Regions from separate parts of the Paenibacillus hunanensis genome, predicted to be linked through region 3. Evidence: predicted binding sites of a transcription regulator. Region 3 holds the regulator's gene; each other region holds the start of a gene.

Region 1 (6,587 bases), 1.1 Mb from region 3:
CATGACTTCTTTGATCGTTTTTAAGCCCTTGTCGCGAATGGCAGCAACGATCTCGTCGCGACTATGAGTTGTGCACCCGCAGATGCCCTGACTTGAAGCTACAGTTGCACCGTCACCAAGTACGAATTGCAGAATCTGCTCTACCACTGGTTTACAGCCACCACATGAGCGAGTCGCACCCGTACATGCTTTAATCTCGTCTACGCTCGTTAGCCCTTTATCCTGAATTGCACTGACGATATCTAGCTTGGTGACACCGTTACAGCCGCAGACAATTTCATCATCTGCCATCGTTTCGACCGATGCTTTTTTCTTACCATGACTGCAACCACCTGTGCCCATTAGCTCCGCATATAGCTCGTCTGTCATCGGCGCACCATCACGAATTAACTTTTGCAGCTGTGCCGAATCGTTAATATCGCCAAACAATACTGCGCCGACGATGATGTTATCCTGTAAAATAATTTTTTTGTACGTCTTCTTCCAATCATCGCGAGCGGTAATAACCGATTGCTGTTCATTTTCAATAAACACACCTGCCGAGAACACATCAACACCGGAGATTTTCAGCTTGGTCGATACAGTCGAGCCTTCATACGGCTGTGTATCCAATCCGCAAATATGCTTTGCCAGCACCATGCCCTGTTCAAACAATGGAGCAACCAACCCGTAGCAATTGCCGCGATGCTGTACACATTCGCCGACAGCATAGACGTTAGGCATCGATGTTTGCAAATAGTCGTTCACGAGAATGCCGCGCTCCGTTTCGATTCCACTATTGCGCGCTACTGCCGTATTCGGACGAATCCCTGCTGCCATCACGACAAAGTCCGCTTCCAGTGTAGTACCATCGTTGAACAGCAGACGCTCTACGCGCTCGCCACCTTGTAGCTCAGCAGTCTGTGCACCCATTTTGAATTGGATGCCCTGTGATTCCAGTTCCTTTTTCAGCATCACAGCAGCGACCGAATCCAGCTGGCGCTCCATCAGATCATTCATCAGGTGCACAACCGTAACATCCATACCCAGACTGACCAGACCTTTTGCAGCTTCCAGACCGAGCAATCCGCCACCGATCACTGCGGCTTTCGGATAAGTCGCAGCGGCTTCCATCATCTGATGACAATCTGCAATATCACGGAATCCGACTACGCCCTGTTTATCATGACCCGGAATAGGTAGAATCAGCGAGCTAGAACCGGTAGCGATAATGACTTTGTCATATGGAATTGGGTCACCTTTATCCGTGATGATGCAGTGATTGTCCGCATCGATCGCAGTCACGGTGACACCAGTATGCAGGGTAATGCCATTCTCTGCATACCATTCGCGGCTATTCAGTACGATATCATCAATCGTCTGGCTGCCTTCCAGTACATAAGACAACATGATCCGGTTATAGTTTGGATGCGGCTCACTACCGATAATGGTAATCTCGTAGTTGCCTCCCAGCTTGATGATCTGTTCCAGTGTCGCTACCCCTGCCATACCATTACCGATCAGGACGAGTCGTTCGCGTGTTGCTGTCATTGCAATTCCCCCATTGCGTTTATAGTGGTGTTGTAATTGATCTACATTGTGGCTTGTTCTATAATGTGGTTCATTCTGTGTTCAAAGCGTCGAAGCATCTATAAATATCCCACAACTACGTTATATATTTCACAATCTTTAATATCTAAAATTGGAGCTTTTTATATGTTTAGTATACTGCTGCACAATGGGAGGTGATGTGATCTAGATCACCTTACTTTTCCACTTTTAGTTATGTTTTTACCTTTAAAATTCATATAACAACGAAAATAAAAGACAGAGTCTATTTCGACCTCTGTCCCTGTTTATTTTAAAATTGAACAAATCGTGACTATTGATAGGAGGCGGTACAGACGCGCAATAGTTCACTCGTTTGTGTTAGCTTCCAGCTAAAAGCGTCGGCTCCAAAGCAAGCTCACCTTCATCCAGCACACGTATGCCATGGCGACGAAATAGTGCTGCTGTTAAACCCGCTCCATCGATCTTATTTCCGCTAAAGGTACCATCGTACACCATCCGACTGCCACAGGAAGGACTATTCGCTTTCAGCACAGCTACAGTTACACCCGCTTGCTGTGCTTGTTCCAGTGCGATATAGGCGCCTTGCTTGAATGCTTCGGTCACCTCGACACCAGTAGTCGTCACAACGCGTGCTATTCCTGCCCATACATCGTCTGCGGTTCCGCCTACGATCTCAGCTGGCTCGCGTGGTGTGGACAGACCGCCAAGCACCTCCGGGCAAAAGACGACAGCCTGTCCGGTAGATAGCAATTCTTCCAGCGCCTGAACTAGATTGCTGCCTCCATCATATCGACAAGGTGTACCGATCAGACATGCACTAATTCCGATCATTTCTATTCCTCCTTGCTCACCATCTCATCGGTAAAGCCTTCCACACTATATTCAGCATTTTGCTCCGGCTCATCAAATTGCTCCTCCATTCGCTGCTCGTCCGCAAGGCTTTGAATATCCTCAGAGCTGATACTAATATAGCGGTATCCATTTTCCTGCTGTCTGCGTAGTGCCTCCTGCTTGAAGAAGCGCGGACTTCCTTCCCCTGCATCCTCATCGTATACCAGAATAAGACCATCGGTTTTACGAAATAATAGCTCGTCCCGTGCTTTGAATTGCCAGATGCCTTCATAGGGGCGATTACTCACCACACCATGAAAATCAATCTGCTTCAAAATGCCCTCATAATATTCCTTCTTATCATCGCTCCAGCGTTCCTCTGGACTGGCAAATGCAGATAGGATCGAAATCCGTAATTGCGGATAGTCTTTTTTCAGCTCGATCGCTTCCTCACATGCCCACAGATCGACACCGTATTGTCCCGGCGTGATCACCCATTCCAGGCCTTCCTCCAGCAGCGGAACGAGCTTGCTTCGAATCGCCTGCCGGATATATGGGATACCTTCATGCTTCTGGTTGAAAATATTCAGCTCATGCGCCCGGTAGCCCGTAACCAGTATATTTTTCATACGCTAGCGTCCCCTGCTTTCGTGTTCATTGTGTAGGTGTAGCCACTCGTATCATCATACCATGATGACCTCGCTATATAGATAAAATCACCTTTTCGCCATGGCAAACATAACAAACATAACAGTCATGACAAAACAGGTAAACAGATAAAAAGACCCTTTCGGCTCCAGTGAGCGCTGCAAAGGGTCTTTGTGTACTGCCTTATGTGTACAGCTTATCCGAATACGATATTCGGCAAACGCAAAATGGAATGAGCAATTACGTCCCCATCTTTTTGCGTTGATTGTTTACTTTTTTGGTCATCTGGCTGGTCATCTTTTTCGTACCTGTTGATTGTAGACCACCTGCACCTTTACCCTGGTTTTGCTTCTTTTGTGCCAGCAGACGCTTGGCTGCTTCAGCCTGACTCAGCTTCTTGGACTGACTTGCTTCCTCAGTGGACGATGGTTGATTTTGTTCTGTCGTCAATGCACTCACCTCAGCATCATCATAGCATAATCATGAAGGCAACTCTATCCTTTGTTCATGCTTTTATTGCAACAGATAGACATGCTGGCGTTCGGTATCAAGTGCAGCTACTACCGCACCCTGACTGCTATCCATAAAATGAAACCGTTCCGCTCCACCTACAATCATCGACGCTTCCAGCTCATAGCGATTACGCTCCACTGTAGTCAAACCAGCCAGTACCGAGCTGCCCAGCTGCTGTGCCTCCAGATGATCTAAAAGCCAGCGCTCTGAGCGAAGTCCGAAGCTAGCTGGTCGCTGACCGGTTAGCTCATCCATATGCCGAAATTGCCCTGTCCGCTGGTAATGAATACGTGTGTACATGTAGCTGTATACGCTATGCGCATAGGCATGAGCATCAAAGTTCGCAATACTCGCAAGCGCGGTCTGCGCACCTGTGACATAATCATCTGCACTCATCCGCTCATGCATATAATATTCACAGTTGCGGTCAAAGTCCTGTAATAGCCACGCATAGACTTCAGGCACATTCATACCACCAAATACGGCGGTATCGCCGAGCCAGCGATATTTGCCATCATTATAGGCAAAGCCCCATACATGCGGCTCACCATACCGATCGGGTGCAACACACGGTAATCCTTCTATACCGAATAGGTGAATCCGGTACATCTGCCCATTTTGCAGATGCTCATAATCAAAGGAGACGAGCGGTAGAAAATAGCAGGAGAGCGCTGGATTGTCCAGTACCTCCTCTGGGTCGGGATACCAGTGAATCGATGGCTGCTCCTGCGCTGTACTCTTATCCTGCACATCGACTTCATGCTTCATGATGATCGCACCTCCGATTTAGCCGTTTCCGCCCTGGAAGGAAGGATACTTCGTCATACCGCCATCCGCGAACAATGTAATCCCGGTCACATAGCTTGCTTCGGAGGATGCCAGCCATACAGCGACAGCAGCGATTTCTTCCGGTTCACCAATATAGCCCATTGGAATCAGCTTGGTCACCGCTTCCTTTTTCTCCGGATCTTTGAACTTCTCCGCATTGATAGGGGTATTGATCGCGCCTGGTGCGATACCGTTCACTCGTATGCCATGCGGTGCATATTCCATCGCCAGCGTTTGCGTCATCATTTTCACACCGCCCTTACTGGCAGTGTAGTGCACAAAGTGCGGCCACGGAATAATCTCATGCACACTCGACATATTGATAATGCTGCCCTTAATCTGATGCTTCAGCATATACCGAAGCGCTTCACGACTACCGAGAAAAGCACCGGTCAGATTCACATTGATAACCTTGTTCCAATCGTCCACGGACAGCTCATGGGAAGGCACTTCATTTTCCATCCCTGCATTATTGATCATAATATCCATGCTGCCAAAGGTATCATGTGCCGTCTGAACGATGCGCTGTGCATCCTCTTCATTCGACATATCTCCCTGCACATCGATCGCCTGACCGCCAGCTTCCTTAATCTTGGCAATCGTCTCCTCTACACCATCATGGTTACTATGATAATTAATGACCACATTTGCTTTTTCCTGTCCAAAACGAAGCGCAATCGCCTGACCGATACCAGTTGCTGCGCCTGTAATGACTACTGTTTTGCCTGCCAGATCCGGGTACATAATGCTGCCTCCTTCATCGTTTCCAAAGTGTAGTTTCATGCTGTGCTTTGCCGGGAACCGATCATTCCTCGAAAAGCAGCTCTACCCATTGGTTACACGATTTGGAGCATTCGTAAACAAAAGGAGCTTAGCTGTCCAGCTTCACGCCAAGACGCTGCACGAGTTCCGACAGGTTCTGATTTTTGAGCGCCCCCTCTACTAGCGCGGGTAAAAGATTCGGCGTGCAGGCAAAGCTTGGCGTGCCATCACGGGTAAAACGCTTCGCTATATTTGCATCGTAAAAGGGCTTTCCATCATCCGATAGCGCCAGCAGACAGAGCGTTTTCACACCGGATTCGCGCATTTCGCGCATCCGCCGCACAAGCCGACTCTGATTGCCACCTTCGTACAGATCGGAGATCAGAATAAACAATGTTTTCTTCGGTTCTTCAATGAATTGCTGGCAATAGGAAACGGATTTGTCGATATCTGTACCACCGCCTAGCTGAATACCAAACAGCATATCGACTGGATCATTATTGCATTGCTCCGTCAGATCGACGACCGATGTATCAAAGGCAACGACCCGCGTATCCAGTGATGGCAGGCTGGCAAAGATCGCCGCGACGACCGATGCCCAGATGATCGAATCCGCCATCGAGCCACTCTGATCAATATCGATAATGACCTTCCACTCGTTACTACGCTGCGCACGGTCAAAATAATAAAACTTTTCAGGAATGATCCGCTTATGCTCTACATCATAATGCTTGAGATTACGCTGGATTGTGCGTTTCCAGTCAATCCCACTCAGCGAAGGTAAAGGAGAATGCTGGCGACGATTCAGCGCACCCGTCACGGCACGTCGCAGATTACTCTCCATCCGTTTTTTCAAATCCTCTACGACCGCACCGATCAGCTGACGTGCCGTTTCCTTCGTTCGCTCCGGAATTTTGCCCTTGAGCGCCATCAGTGTACCGACCATTGCAATATCAGGCTTCACATGCGCAAGCACCTCAGGCTCAAACAAAAGCTGCTTCCAGCCTTTACGCTCCATCGCATCCTGCTGAATAATCGATACGACATCGTCCGGGAAAAATGTCCGCACATCGCCAAGCCAGCGTGATAATACTGGAGCCGAAGCACCACTACCTGCTCCTCTGGACGTCGTATGCGAGCTATTGGACTGCCCAGCTGCAACTGTGCCGCCTGTCTCATCATAAATAGCCGCCAGTGCTGCATCCATCACACGTTCATCACCAGATAATAAGGGGTTATCCGGCGATACACATTGCCGTAATGTATTCAACTCCTCTTCAGCCGCTGTGCCTAGAATCAAGCGCCAGCGAGCCAATCGTTTTGTGGCTGCTTCAGTTGGAGCCATATTGGAGTACTGCGATGACCCTGATTGCGTGGATACAGCAGAATCCTGAGATGACTCTGATGGGAGTGATACAGGGGAATCCGGTGATGAGCTAGATTCGGTTGATGCG
Region 2 (6,587 bases), 1.6 Mb from region 3:
GTATCCGGGCTGAAGCATGCCGCTACAGCTGGGGAATGGACATTGACCGCGATAGGTATCGCGCTTAGCTTTTATCTGATTATTCAGGCATCGCGTCGTCTGCCTGTTGGCACGGTCTATGCCGTGTTTACTGGACTGGGTACAGGAGGTACGGTGGCGGCAGAGATGATTATTTTCGGCGAGCCGATTCAGTGGACGAAGATTGCACTTATTTTACTACTGCTCGCTGGCGTGATCGGCTTGAAGCTTGTTACGGATAAGGATCACAAAACAGCAGAAGCACAGACAAAAGCAAACACAAAGGCAGGTGAAGCATCATGTACTGGCTGAGTCTGGTCATCGCTGGCGCATTTGAAGTATTCGGCGTTATCTCGATGAATCGAATCATTCGGCAGCGCTCGATCCTCAATCTGATGATGATGGTGATCGCGTTTGTCGGTAGCTTCTCCTTTTTGACGATTGCCATGAATGGCATTTCGATGGGAACCGCTTATGCGGTATGGACAGGAATCGGAACAGTCGGTGGCGCATTGGTAGGCATGCTCATGTATAATGAAGCAAGAAGCGGATTGCGCATCCTGTTCATCGCGATGATTATTACGTCCGCAGTAGGCTTGAAGCTTATTGCGTGACGATCCGTCTGCCGTTTACTTATACAAACGGCAGCATAGATGAAGTAAACGCCAATCCAGCAATGACTTTCGCAGGTTGAAGGAGTAGTTGGCATGATTACGACAGTAACATTGAATACGGCACTTGATGTTATTTATCAGGTGCCTTCCCTGCGTCCAAATACCGTTCATCGTATTGAGGATGCGATTACACTACCTGGCGGCAAAGGCGTCAACGCCGCACGCATCATCCAGCAATTGGGCGAACCGGTTACGGCTACTGGGCTGATCGCCGGGCATAATGGACGCAAGCTGGTGTCGTTATTGCGACAGGAGCAGGTCGGTTGCCGATTTACCGAAGCAGAGGGCGAGACGAGGCTCGCAATTACCGTTCTCGATCAAAGCCGCCGTACACAAACCGAGCTGATCGAGCAAGCTCCAACCGTTACGGCTGAACAACTGGATCTGCTGGAGCAAACCGTGGCGGAGCTGGCAGCCTGCTCTAGCTGGGTGCTCTTCTCCGGTAGTCTGCCCCAGCATTGTCCATCTGATGTGTATGTACGACTGATCGAAATTGCACGTCGCAATGGAGCGGGCACCGCGCTCGATAGTAGCGGTGAAGCATTGATGCACGGTATGAAAGCAGCACCGTATATGGTGAAGCCGAATGAGCAGGAGGCCTGTGAATGGGCAGGTATCGCACAGGATAGCAGTAATCGGCAGGAACGTCTGCATCAGGCGCTAACCGCGATGATGGATCATGGTATCGAGCTACCGGTGATCTCGCTTGGCGCGGAAGGTGCGATTGCAGCGGAACGCTCCACCGGCTCCTTTTACCAGATTCGTGTGCCGCGTCTATCTATTCGCAGTGCGCTCGGTAGTGGAGATGCGATGATGGCAGGCATGATCGTCTCTGCCAGTCGTGGGGGTTCGACCCGTGCGATGCTACGACTAGGTACGGCATGTGGTAGCGCCTGTGCCTTGCAACCTGCCGCTGGCTGGATCGATACAGATGATGTGATGCAAATCGGTAATGATATTCAGATCGAACAATCCCCTGTAGCCTGAGGCTCAGGGGATTGTTGTTGTGGTTCGTGCTGCAAAGCGTACATCCATAAAAATCTCACCGGTTTGCTGATCGCTAACGACAAAATTAATCTCTTGCGGGACCAGTTCCTTTAGCGCATACTGTCTTGCCCAATCGAGCGAAGGGAATTCCCTCGTCCGATCACATGATCTGACGATGATCTTTGGCAGTATCTCCCTGTAGTGGCTCAAGGTGCAAACCTCCTTTATTACTCCATTAGACTATTTATGCTTATTTGAATCCGCTTACAAATAATTTTGTGACGATTTGCAGAATTATTTATATTCATACCGTAAATTGTTATGTTTGAGATCATTATAAGCTTAAAACGAGGAGACGCATGAAGTCCTCTTATTCGCTGGCTAACCAAGTTGCTCATACATAAGAAGCGCTCGATGACTATCTTCATGATCGAGCGCTTCTTTATCATCGTATAGCTTGTTTATATTGGTTGGAAAATCGAAGGCACGAACAGGATCGATTGGTGCTCTTGTACGTGCCAGGATCATAATTGAATATGAAAATTCATGTACTCATCCATATCTGCTGGAAGCCTACTCTCACGCATGCTCATGCAGCTGAACAGCATACTGCCGCAGATCGTTCATATCCTGTCGCAAATAATCGTACAGCATCGTGCCCCATTGCTCATATAGTGAACCCGGTGCAGTCTCAGCAAGCCATGCTCCCATCTTATCTGTCCAGACGAGCAGATAATGCTCGATAAAATCAAGCTGCGCCTGAATGACCGCCGCCTGCTCTAATGGACGCTTCTCACTCTCTGCCAGACGCTCTGCTAGCAGAGACATGAATTCCAGCTCAATTCCAATATGGTCATCCGACTCATGCTCCATCTTTTTAAAGGCAATACCTGCGCGTGCATAGACCGAGTTCAAGATCGCCTCGTATCCACAGCGTTCCTGCCCACCACATACATAATGCGCAGCACGCAGATGCTCTTCCCTCTGATCGGCGCTCAGCAGCCGTTCATATGCTGTCGCATGCTCTGTCGCCGACTGAATAATTGTAGCGAGTGGTGTCTGTTCCAGTTCAGACAGCAGGGAATACGAGCGAGCAGACAGCTGCTGAATGCGTCCGGCATCCCGGCGCCATTCGATCAGCTTGGACAGGGTTGGCTTGCGCTGTAGCATTTCACTTAACAAACGATACGTGATTACCCGACTGTACAACCAATCGATGCTCATTTTCACTTCCGTATTCACTGCCATCTGAAATACACTCCTTGTGATTTTATTCACTACCATAATGATGGATGTGCGTTATGATAGTAATCAGCTTGATAAATAATACTTATCATACTGCCATATCCAACTGTATTGCGTAGTTATGTTTTGGCTTACTTATATTGTAACCGATATCACAAGCGATATGGGCATTTTGCTTATACGTTCATAAAATGGTCATAATGCCCGGCAGATCGCTTAATTGCCGGGCATTTCTTTTAAAATATGCATCCGTCTTGCTTGCTCATAGGCTTCTGGATCATTCATATTGTAGAGGCACCATGGCGTTATATCGCAGGATTCTAGGAATCCATCCTGACTATCAGGCAATTGCCCTTCTAGTGGTATTTCTCCCAGATTATGCTGCTCCACCCAATCCATCACTTTAAGCTGTTTGTGCTCCAATGCCTTCTTGAGTGCTGGCATTACGGTGCGATGATAGACCGCATATAACGGATGCATACGATCCTGATACGTAGGTACTACAGCCTGACTGATCGGAATACCCTCTCTATCTCCATGCATGTCAATCGCTATTTCCAACATATTGTGCATTAAATCCACACTGCTAAATGGCATATCACAAGCTGCGACGAGATACCACTCTGCTTTGATATGCTTCATTCCGGCATAGATGCCTGCTAAAGGTCCATATCCTGGGTACTCATCAGCGGCTACTGGCAAATTCAAAAATCGATAATCGCCTTCATTCGCTACCGCCAGACAGACATCAGGTGTGCATTGCAGTAATGTATCTGCTACACGCTGAATGACCGGCTTGCCCCCGATATCTAGCATCGCCTTATCCCTGCCCATGCGGCTAGATTGCCCACCAGCCAGTAGAATGCCTGCTACCTTCTGCTTCATATGCCTTCCTCCTATCGAGATAGGATGCTTCCATCATCTCGGTTATGTTGTATGTATACTTATCTATCTCATACTTTATCTAATACTTTGATCTTGAATACATTCCCTGTATGCATTGGTATGTCTGTTTCTACTTCTAGCCCCTCACCTGTTCATTATACATACAGCGCAATCCTATAGTCCAAAAATGAAGGACGAAAATGCACACGCTCACAGTTGCTATTTCTTTTGTCACTTCTCCAATCCATAGTTAGGTGAAATTGGCTGGAAATGGTTTGTATCCCCTTTCAACAAATGATAAAGTGAACTAAATGTCGCCTTGAAAGGATTGTCGTCTCTTGAGCTCTATACCTTCTAAATCGCCTTTTCTCACCCTTCGCTGGTATACGTTCTTCATTTATGGAACGATGGTGATCTTCACCAGCTTCTTTCAGCTTTATTTGCAAGATATCGGCATGAGCCAGAGTGAGATTGGTGCATTGATGGCGATTGGACCTTTTGTATCGCTATTTGCGAATCCATTCTGGGGCTATCTCGGTGACCGGATGCAAAATGTACGCTTTGTGCTGCTTACGATGATGATCGGTACACTTGTGCTTGTACAGATCGTCTTTAATGTGGAAAATTATACGCTTATTTATATTGTGATGACCTGCTTTTTCTTTTTTCAAACACCGATGTTCGCGCAATCGAGTACATTGATTCTGAACTATATCGATGGAACGCCGTATAAATTCGGCGGCTTCCGATTGTATGGCTCGCTCGGATGGGCGCTGACAGCCGTCGTTGCCGGGCCTGTCATTGATCAGCTGGGCGTGCCTCGCATCGGGATTGTGTTTACCGCGCTCCTGCTGGTGGCCATTCTGCTCATGCTCGTATTACCACCGCAGGAGCGTTTATCCGGTGGTGCTGCTCCGATCAACTGGAAAACGTTAAAGCAGATCGGTAGCAATCTGTATTTTATCGGCTTTATTATACTGGGCGTGCTGGTCGCAATTCCCAATATGATGAACAGCACCTTCCTATCGCTGTATGTAATCGAGCTGGGTGGGTCGAAAAGTATGGTCGGATGGGCGGTATTCGCTTCGTCTATTTTTGAAGCCGTACTATTCCTGCTATTCGATCGCTTTCTACGTAAAAAGGTATCGTTTATGATCGGCTGGCTGGCGATTGTGAGCCTATTGTTCACGTTCCGCTGGCTGCTAATGGCAGAAGCAGTGAGTCCGATGCAGGTTATTTTTATCCAATTGCTGCATGCCGTTACGTTTGGCGGCTATTTCTATGTCGGAACACAGCTAACGATGATGTTCGTGCCGAACGCGTTCCGCAGTACGGGTCAGGCGCTGTATACGATGACATGGAGCGGCGTATCAGGCGTCATCGCTGGCTTTCTCGGTGGATGGCTGTTCCAGAACTTTGGGTCAGAGCAGATGTATCTGGCTGGCGTGGCGTTGTCGCTGGTAGGGTCGATTGGTTTTGCATTGATGTGGCTGAATGTACGACGAACGGGGTATCAGCTGCCTGATGAAGAAGAATAAATGTAAATAAAAGGCGCTATCCCCTCAGAGGATAACGCCTTTTTGTTTATCATCATGAGCGTGAAAACATCATGCTCACTCCGTTATGCATAGCGATTAATGTTGGATACTTTATGCCTTCGGCAATTTGAACGAGCTCTTCATCGATACAACCAGATTGAAGACAGGGTCTCCTGGCATGGTATATTTTGGATCAGCACTGAAATAGCCGTGGCGGAAAAATTGGTAACGATCAAATGCAGCGGTATCCTTCAATCCTGGCTCGACGAAGCCGTGTACGATTTCGAGCGAGTTGGGATTGATCGAATCTAGGAATGTTTTTTCTGGAATCTCATCTGTACCGCCAGCGGTTTCTTCAACTAGCTCTTCGTCTTCTGCTTTGATCAGTGGCTCATACAGACGGAATTCAGCTGGAACGGCTTGAGAAGCTTCAACCCAGTGAATCGTGCCTTTTACTTTACGAGCGTTAAAGTCACTACCACTCTTCGTTTCGATATCATATGTGCAATGAATTTCGACGATATTACCGTCTTCATCCTTGATAAAGTCATTACATTTAATGAAGTACGCATGCTTGAGGCGAACCTCATTGCCTGGATACAGACGATGATACTTCGGTGGTGGCACTTCCATAAAGTCGTCCTGCTCGATGTAGATTTCACGTGAGAACGGAATTTGGCGAACGCCCATTTCTTCATTCTCCGGGTTGTTCTCAGCATCCAGCATTTCCACCTGTCCTTCTGGATAGTTGGTAATGACAACTTTCAGCGGACGCAATACACCCATCGTACGTGGAACCTTCAGCTTCAGATCCTCACGAACGAAGTGATCCAGCATTTGCAGATCGATAATACCCTGACTTTTCGAAATACCTGTCTCATATACAAAGGAGCGCAGGGCTTCTGGTGTATAGCCGCGACGTCTTAGACCGGAGATCGTTGGCATGCGTGGATCATCCCAGCCATCAACGATATTTTCATCCACGAGCAACTTGAGCTTACGTTTACTTGTAAGTGTCTGTGCGACATTCAGGCGACCGTATTCATATTGATGCGGCTCCGCATCGACTTCACACTCACGGATCACCCAGTCATAAAATGGACGTTGATCCTCGAATTCCACGGTACAGAGAGAGTGTGTAATCTTCTCATACGCATCCTCCAATGGATGAGCGTACGTATACATCGGATAGATGCACCATTTATCACCTGTATTGTGATGCTCCAGATGAGCAATACGA
Region 3 (6,587 bases):
TCGTCTCTCCAGTCGGTTGTTTTTTACTGTTTAACTTACTTGGTGCAGTACACTATAGTTTGACAGCTGACAGATGAAGCTTATCGCCACCTTTTCGCTCAACCTTCATGCACAACTTTAGATGTATCTGATTGGTATTACGGCGTAAGCGTGTTTGGCAGCTGCATTGGGCCGCCTAGCTTCGTACCGTCACGGAAGTTATAAAATACATAGTAGTAATGATCGCCTGACTTGGCAAATACCTGCCAGGCATATTTGCCGTTATACGAGCCCGGGATTGAGCGTACAACCTCAGCGCCGGGAAGATCCTTTTGCAATAGCTCTCCTGCCCGTTGCTCGGTGATTGTACCTGCTGTCTGCTCCGTATGCACCGCATTAATGCCTGTAGCTGGAGTACCGTCAGTGTTGAACTTCACCCAGACCATTACATTTTGATTTTGCTCATTACTACCTTGAATGACCCAGTAAATGGAAGTATCGTTCCACACCGACTTGTAGCTATGTGTGACCGATGTCAACTTGGCATTTTGCTGGGCGATCTCAAGAGCAGTCTGCTCCTGGCTCCACGGCTTGGCCATTACATGAACGTAGAACTGATTCACGCCGAGCACGATCAGTCCGAGAATCGTGATAATGATCGCAATCCATTTGCCTGTTCCCAAATTTCGCAAGACACGCCATCCTTTCTAATCTGTTGCAAGTCAGCGTGTGAGCAAGCCTTCAAAGGCCGACTGCGCTTCACGACGGATTTTCTCCTCGTCCAGCGTCAGCGATACGCCATCCTTGATTACCTGTTTGCCATCTACCCATACATGCAGTACATCCTTAGCGCTTGCAGAGTACACAGTATGGGAAATAAAGTCTGTGAATGGCAGGAAATGTGGCTGATCGATATTCAGCGATGTGATATCGGCTTTCATACCCACTTCAAAGCTGCCTGTGTTATCGAGGAATACCGATTTGGCACCATATTCTGTACCCATACGCAGCGCCTCTGTTGCAGGTACGGCTGTTGGATCACCAGATACACCTTTATGAATCAGGGCAGCCAGACGCATTTCTTCGAACATATCCAGGTTGTTATTGCTTGCCGGGCCATCCGTTCCGAGGGATACAACGATTCCTGCTTTCAGCAGATCCGGCACTCGTGCTACACCGCTTGCCAGCTTGAGGTTACTACCTGGATTGTGGGAAATGGTCGCTTTGTGCTTCGCTAGCACTTCAATTTCCTCATCATTCAAATGAACCGCATGCGCAAGCAGCGTTGGACGTGTGAACACGCCCAGCTTTTCCAGATGAGCAACTGGACGCAAACCGTAGTCACGTACATTTTGCTCCACCTCAGCGATCGTCTCGGACATATGTGTATGCAGCGGCACATCCAGATCATGTGCTGCCTGTACAAAGCGTTCGATAAATTGTGGCGGGCACGTATACGGCGCATGTGGAGACATCATTGTCGTAATACGTCCATCTGCCTTACCATGCCAATCACGTACGAATTGAGTCGCCTGATTCAGCTTCTCGGTTTGCTCTTCCTCCGAGCACAGACCGATAACACCACGCATCAGCACAGCTCTCATACCGGATTGCTCAACAACCTCAGCGACACGCTCCGAACGATCATACATATCGAGGAATGTCGTTGTACCGCCTTTGAGCATTTCCAGTACAGACAGTGCTGTTCCGATGTATACATCGTCACTTGTGAATTTGGCTTCCATCGGCCACATTTTCTCTTGCAGCCATACCTGCAATGCCAGATCATCACCATAGCCGCGCAGCAGTGACATCGCTGCATGACCGTGACTGTTGACCAGACCTGGAATGAAGAATTGATGACGTCCATCGACAACGACTACATCCTCTTCTACCTGCGGCTCTTCTTCACCAATATAAGTAATCAGATCGTCCTCAATCACCATATGACCGTGCAGCACAGGCTTCGGTCCATTCAGAACGGCAAAAATACCGTTTTTAATCATCCATTTACTCGGAGAGTTGTTCATTGACTTCTAATTCCTTTCCGTCTTCAAGATAGTAAGCCAGACTGAGCAAATCGGTTGTAAAATCTGCTGTATGCACACGCACATGCGGTGGTGTTCTCAAAATAATCGGTGCAAAATTCAAAATCGCTTCAATACCTGCTTCAACCAGCTGATCCGCCACATGCTGTGCTTCTGTATTCGGTACGGTAATGATGCCGACACGGATACCTTTCGCTTGAATCGTCTCTGCCAGATCGCTCATCGGCTTGACGGTCAGTGTGTTGATCTTCGTGCCCACCTTCGGCTCATAGGAATCGAATACAGCGACAATCTTCATCGTCTCCTGTAAATAGGCATTGTAGTTTGATAAGGCATGCCCCAGATTACCTGCTCCGATCAGCGCCACATTAATCTGCTGATCCAGCTTGAGAATATGACGAATCTTCTCGATCAGATACGATACATCATAACCGATACCTTTACGTCCAAAATCGCCAAAATAGGCTAGATCCTTGCGGATTTGCGCTGGATTCAGATCCAGCTTTTGTCCCAGCTCCTGAGAGGATACTGTCGGCACCTCACGGGCATGAAGCTCATTCAGATATCTTAGATAGACAGGTAATCTTCGCACGACGGCTTCAGATATTTTTTCGGATTTCATGCTTGCTCCCCCTCTTGATTTGCAGCTTCCGTCTCCTGTGGCCGGTCACTCAACCATTCGGCAATACGGGGAATCATTTGACGGGTGTACATATGCTCCATTTTGGGGCCTGGCAGAGAATACAGGAAGTGTCTGCCGTAATAGGCCTCAATTACCCGCGTATCATAAATAAGCACGATCCCTCGATCATTTGCCGTCCGGACAAGTCGCCCAAAGCCCTGTTTGAATCGGATAACTGCCTGTGGCACAGATAATTTCATGAATGGATTTTTCTTTTCCCTTTTGAGCCGTTCGCTTTTCGCTTCAACGAGCGGATGGTTCGGCGGCTGGAAAGGTAGTCTTACGATCGCAAGACAGGTCAATGCTTCACCTGGAATATCGACGCCTTCCCAGAAGCTACTCGTTCCGAGCAATACCGATGCCGGATGCTCCTGAAAGCGGCGGGTCAGCTTCGTACGACTGCCACCATCTACTCCCTGACCGAAAACTGCAATCTCGCTAGTAGATAATTTCTCCTTCAGCGGCTCATACACCTGCCTGAGCATCCGATAGGATGTAAATAGCACCAGCATTCGTCCGCGTGTCGCCTGTGCAGACTCTGCCAGTGACTCCACCAGCATTGATACAAAATGCTCATCACCGACGCTTCCCTTCAAGGTTGGAAAGTCGCGCGGAATGAGCACGAGCGATTGCTCACGATAATTAAATGGCGATTCCAGCATGACCGTATTCAGCTTGCCCTGCTGCTCGGCTTCCTTAAGTCCTAGCTGCTCGATCATATACTGGAAGTTTTTATCGATCGATAATGTGGCTGAGGTCAGAATAATACTTTTCTTTTTATCGAAAAAGTGCTCCTTGAGCTGCTCACTCACATCTACCGGTACAGCGTACATCTGTAGCGATTTGCTGCGATAGCTTGCATTCGCTTCATACCAGTATACCGTATCCGTGCTGTCCAGCTTCACAAAATGACGCAGATCGTCGCGCACACCGCCCAGATCCTTAAATAGACCTGTTACATCCGTCACCAGACCATCGGTATCCACAATATCGTCAGAATCCTTGATCTTACCCATAATATGCTCACCCTGACGGATGATCTGGCTAAGCGCAATATGAATACGATTCTCTAGCTCGGTAATCTGTGCCCATTCTTCCGGCTTTTTATCCGGTAGCAATCGTAAGGTAAACTGAGCGGCTTCCCCTGGTCCAGCATCGCTGCGCTGCGGCAAAAGCGCAAACAGCAGCTCGTTCAGCTTGTCCCAGTCTTCCTTCACATCTGCCAGCTCAGGATACAGATTATCGATCGCAATCGCCCATTCCATCGCTCGTTCACTACCCGACGAGCCAAGCTGCTGACGCAATACAGCGAGCTGTCCATTTTTGCTATCCTTGAACAGACGCAGCAGTGGATGAACCAATGTGAAATATTTCATGTGCATCCCCAGATGCTTACCAGCCACATCCTCCAGATGATGGGCCTCGTCGATTACTAGTCGTTCATAGCCTGGCAGCAGCTGATGCCCTGCCTTAATATCGGTAAACAGCTTGGAATGATTCGTAATGACCACATCTGCTGCACCTGCTTCATGCTTGGCACGATGATAATAGCACTGCTTGAACCACGGACACGCACGTCCCAGACAGGAGTCGGTATCACTTGCTACCGTTTCCCAGAAGTCGCCACCACGGTTACCCATGTTCAGTTCCTCATCATCACCGGTTTCTGTAGCGGTCAGCCAGACGATCATCTGTGCTGCAATTAGCACATCTTCTTTAGGACTCTGAAATTCCTTTGTATTTATTTTATGCTCAAATTTGCGTAGACACAAATAATGCTGTCTTCCTTTAAATACCGCTGCTCGAAAAGCGAATGGAATCACCTTTGTTAACAGCGGTACATCTCGCTCACGTAGCTGCTCCTGCAAATTGATCGTATGCGTGCTGAGCATCACGCGTTCATTCGTTTTGACACTATGATAAATGGAAGGTAATAAATAACCAAGCGATTTGCCGGTACCTGTTCCTGCCTCGATCAGCAAATGCTTCTCATCGGTCAGCGCCTGAATGACCTCGTCAAACATATGATTTTGCGCGGTACGCTCTTCATAGTCTGGCAGCAGATTACGCAGATTATCCTTCACCTGCTCGATAAATTGCTCAAATGATGTATCCTCAAGCGGCATAGTGCCGCGCTCATCCGCTGCGGACGGAATATCGATCCAGTCGCCTACCTTCAGCGCCAGCTGACGATAAAAGCGATGACTGTCCAGATCCTGCGCAGGCTGTGCCTCACGCTGCATCCGTACCCCGTCAAAATACCAGCCCAGATCGCTATCCTGATTATCAAATAGCTCGGATAGTCGCTGCACCGTAATTAAAGGCAATCCGTCCAGCTCTTCCAGACATTTTAAAAATACATGTGCTGTTGCCAGCGCGTCGCTATCTGCCTGGTGTGGACGGTCATGCTGAAAACCAAGCGAGCTGCTCACCATACTGAGCTGGTAGCTTGGCAAATTCGGGAAGAAAATACGCAACAAGTCCATCGTATCCAGCACTCTGCCCGTAAACGGCAAATAGCCGGTACGATCCAGCGCGCGTTGCAGAAAGCCGAGATCAAAGCCGACATTATGTCCGACCAGCACAGCATCCTCCAGCAGCGGAATCATGTCCAGCATCACATCATCAAGCTCAGGAGCATCCGCTACATCTGCGTTGCTAATGCCTGTAAGTCCGGTAATGAATGTCGGAATCTTTCCGTTTGGCTTGACCATTGAGCTATATACTTCGCTCACCGTCATATCATGATCTATAATAGCAAGGCCCACCTGAATGATATCATCCGTAGCCTGGGTCCCTGTTGTTTCAAAATCCAGTACAGCAAATTTCATGGATGTCTAAATCCTTTCCCAGCAGCCCTTCTGCACTGATGTAAAATCGTCAACTATCAGCATACCAGAAGACAGCAGTTTTGAAAATCAACCATAACAAAAGGTGATACCGGGCGCGAATCGGCTCGCACAGTATCACCCTGCTTCGGCGTTATAATAATTGTAGTATACCTTAAATCGAACGGTTGTTCCAGTAGCTTTGTGTAAACCCCATGCGATATTCATCAAATTATGCGAAGCAACTAAGCAATGATTTACAGGCTTAGCCGTCTCGATTATAGTAAGTATAAATACCTATATGCATTGATTAATAAGAACTATACCACTCTACATAACACCCTAATCAAGCGCGTACATCATGAAGGGGATAATCTATTGAATAGTCTACTCGCAAGAATGATTTTATTTTTCTCCAGCCTGATTGTGATCGGAATTGCTATTGTTGGAATGACCGTGTATCAATCCTCTAATTCTCTTGTTATTCAATCGATCGGCAAGCAAGCGGAGCAGGTTGCCTTACGTGCTAGCGCGCTGATCGATCCGGTGCAGTATGCGGCGATTCCTGCCAGAGAAGGTGGCGAGACTTCCTATTATACAGAGCTACGGCAGCAACTGAATAAACTGCGAGAGGATAATGGCTTTCGCTACATTTACACATTGAATCGGGTTCAGCAGGATGGCAAAGAACAATACGTCTATATTGTAGATGGTGCGCCGCAGGATGTGGCTGAGGATGATTTTTCCCCGCTGGGTACAATTGAAGATACTGTTTATCCTGCAATGAAGCAGGTAATGGATACAGGCAAGCCTGCTGTTGGTGATCTGAGTCAGGATCAATATGGCGCGATCATTACTTCCTTTGTTCCTATTAAAAATGCAGATGGACAGACGATCGGTGTGCTCGGTGCTGATCTGGATGCGACAGATATTTACCAGCTGATGCAAAAGTCCAAGCAGATGACGATCATCGTCTCAATTATTATTTTGCTGGTGAGTATTGTGCTGGTGTACCTGCTCGCTCGTTATCTGATCCGTCCACTCAAGCGA

The links. The regulator Rex, encoded in region 3, represses fermentation and respiration genes when NADH is low (regulators of the CRP and FNR family bind a similar motif). The targets are predictions, from matches to a motif close to TTGTGAAATATTTCACAA.
Region 1: the regulator Rex is predicted to act here: its motif matches at 1,648-1,665, upstream of nirB (nitrite reductase large subunit NirB).
Region 2: the regulator Rex is predicted to act here: its motif matches at 2,942-2,959, upstream of SK066_RS03030 (TorD/DmsD family molecular chaperone).

What each region holds. Positions count from the first base shown of each region.
Region 1 covers NZ_CP139194.1:1,193,570-1,200,156, reverse strand. Annotated here, with positions in the region: gene nirB (nitrite reductase large subunit NirB) at 1-1,530, opposite strand, end outside; gene SK066_RS04750 (2-thiouracil desulfurase family protein) at 1,909-2,382, opposite strand; gene SK066_RS04745 (SLOG family protein) at 2,385-3,011, opposite strand; gene SK066_RS04740 (hypothetical protein) at 3,271-3,489, opposite strand; gene SK066_RS04735 (hypothetical protein) at 3,544-4,311, opposite strand; gene SK066_RS04730 (glucose-1-dehydrogenase) at 4,330-5,115, opposite strand; gene SK066_RS04725 (VWA domain-containing protein) at 5,243-6,478, opposite strand.
Region 2 covers NZ_CP139194.1:764,560-771,146, reverse strand. Annotated here, with positions in the region: gene SK066_RS03045 (DMT family transporter) at 1-330, shown strand, start outside; gene SK066_RS03040 (DMT family transporter) at 318-632, shown strand; gene SK066_RS03035 (1-phosphofructokinase family hexose kinase) at 726-1,679, shown strand; gene SK066_RS03030 (TorD/DmsD family molecular chaperone) at 2,259-2,927, opposite strand; gene mobA (molybdenum cofactor guanylyltransferase) at 3,141-3,809, opposite strand; gene SK066_RS03020 (MFS transporter) at 4,217-5,347, shown strand; gene SK066_RS03015 (glutamine--tRNA ligase/YqeY domain fusion protein) at 5,459-6,587, opposite strand, start outside.
Region 3 covers NZ_CP139194.1:2,323,268-2,329,854, reverse strand. Annotated here, with positions in the region: gene SK066_RS09535 (cell wall elongation regulator TseB-like domain-containing protein) at 138-671, opposite strand; gene SK066_RS09530 (amidohydrolase) at 702-2,009, opposite strand; gene SK066_RS09525 (redox-sensing transcriptional repressor Rex) at 1,990-2,649, opposite strand; gene dinG (ATP-dependent DNA helicase DinG) at 2,646-5,540, opposite strand; gene SK066_RS09515 (methyl-accepting chemotaxis protein) at 5,916-6,587, shown strand, end outside.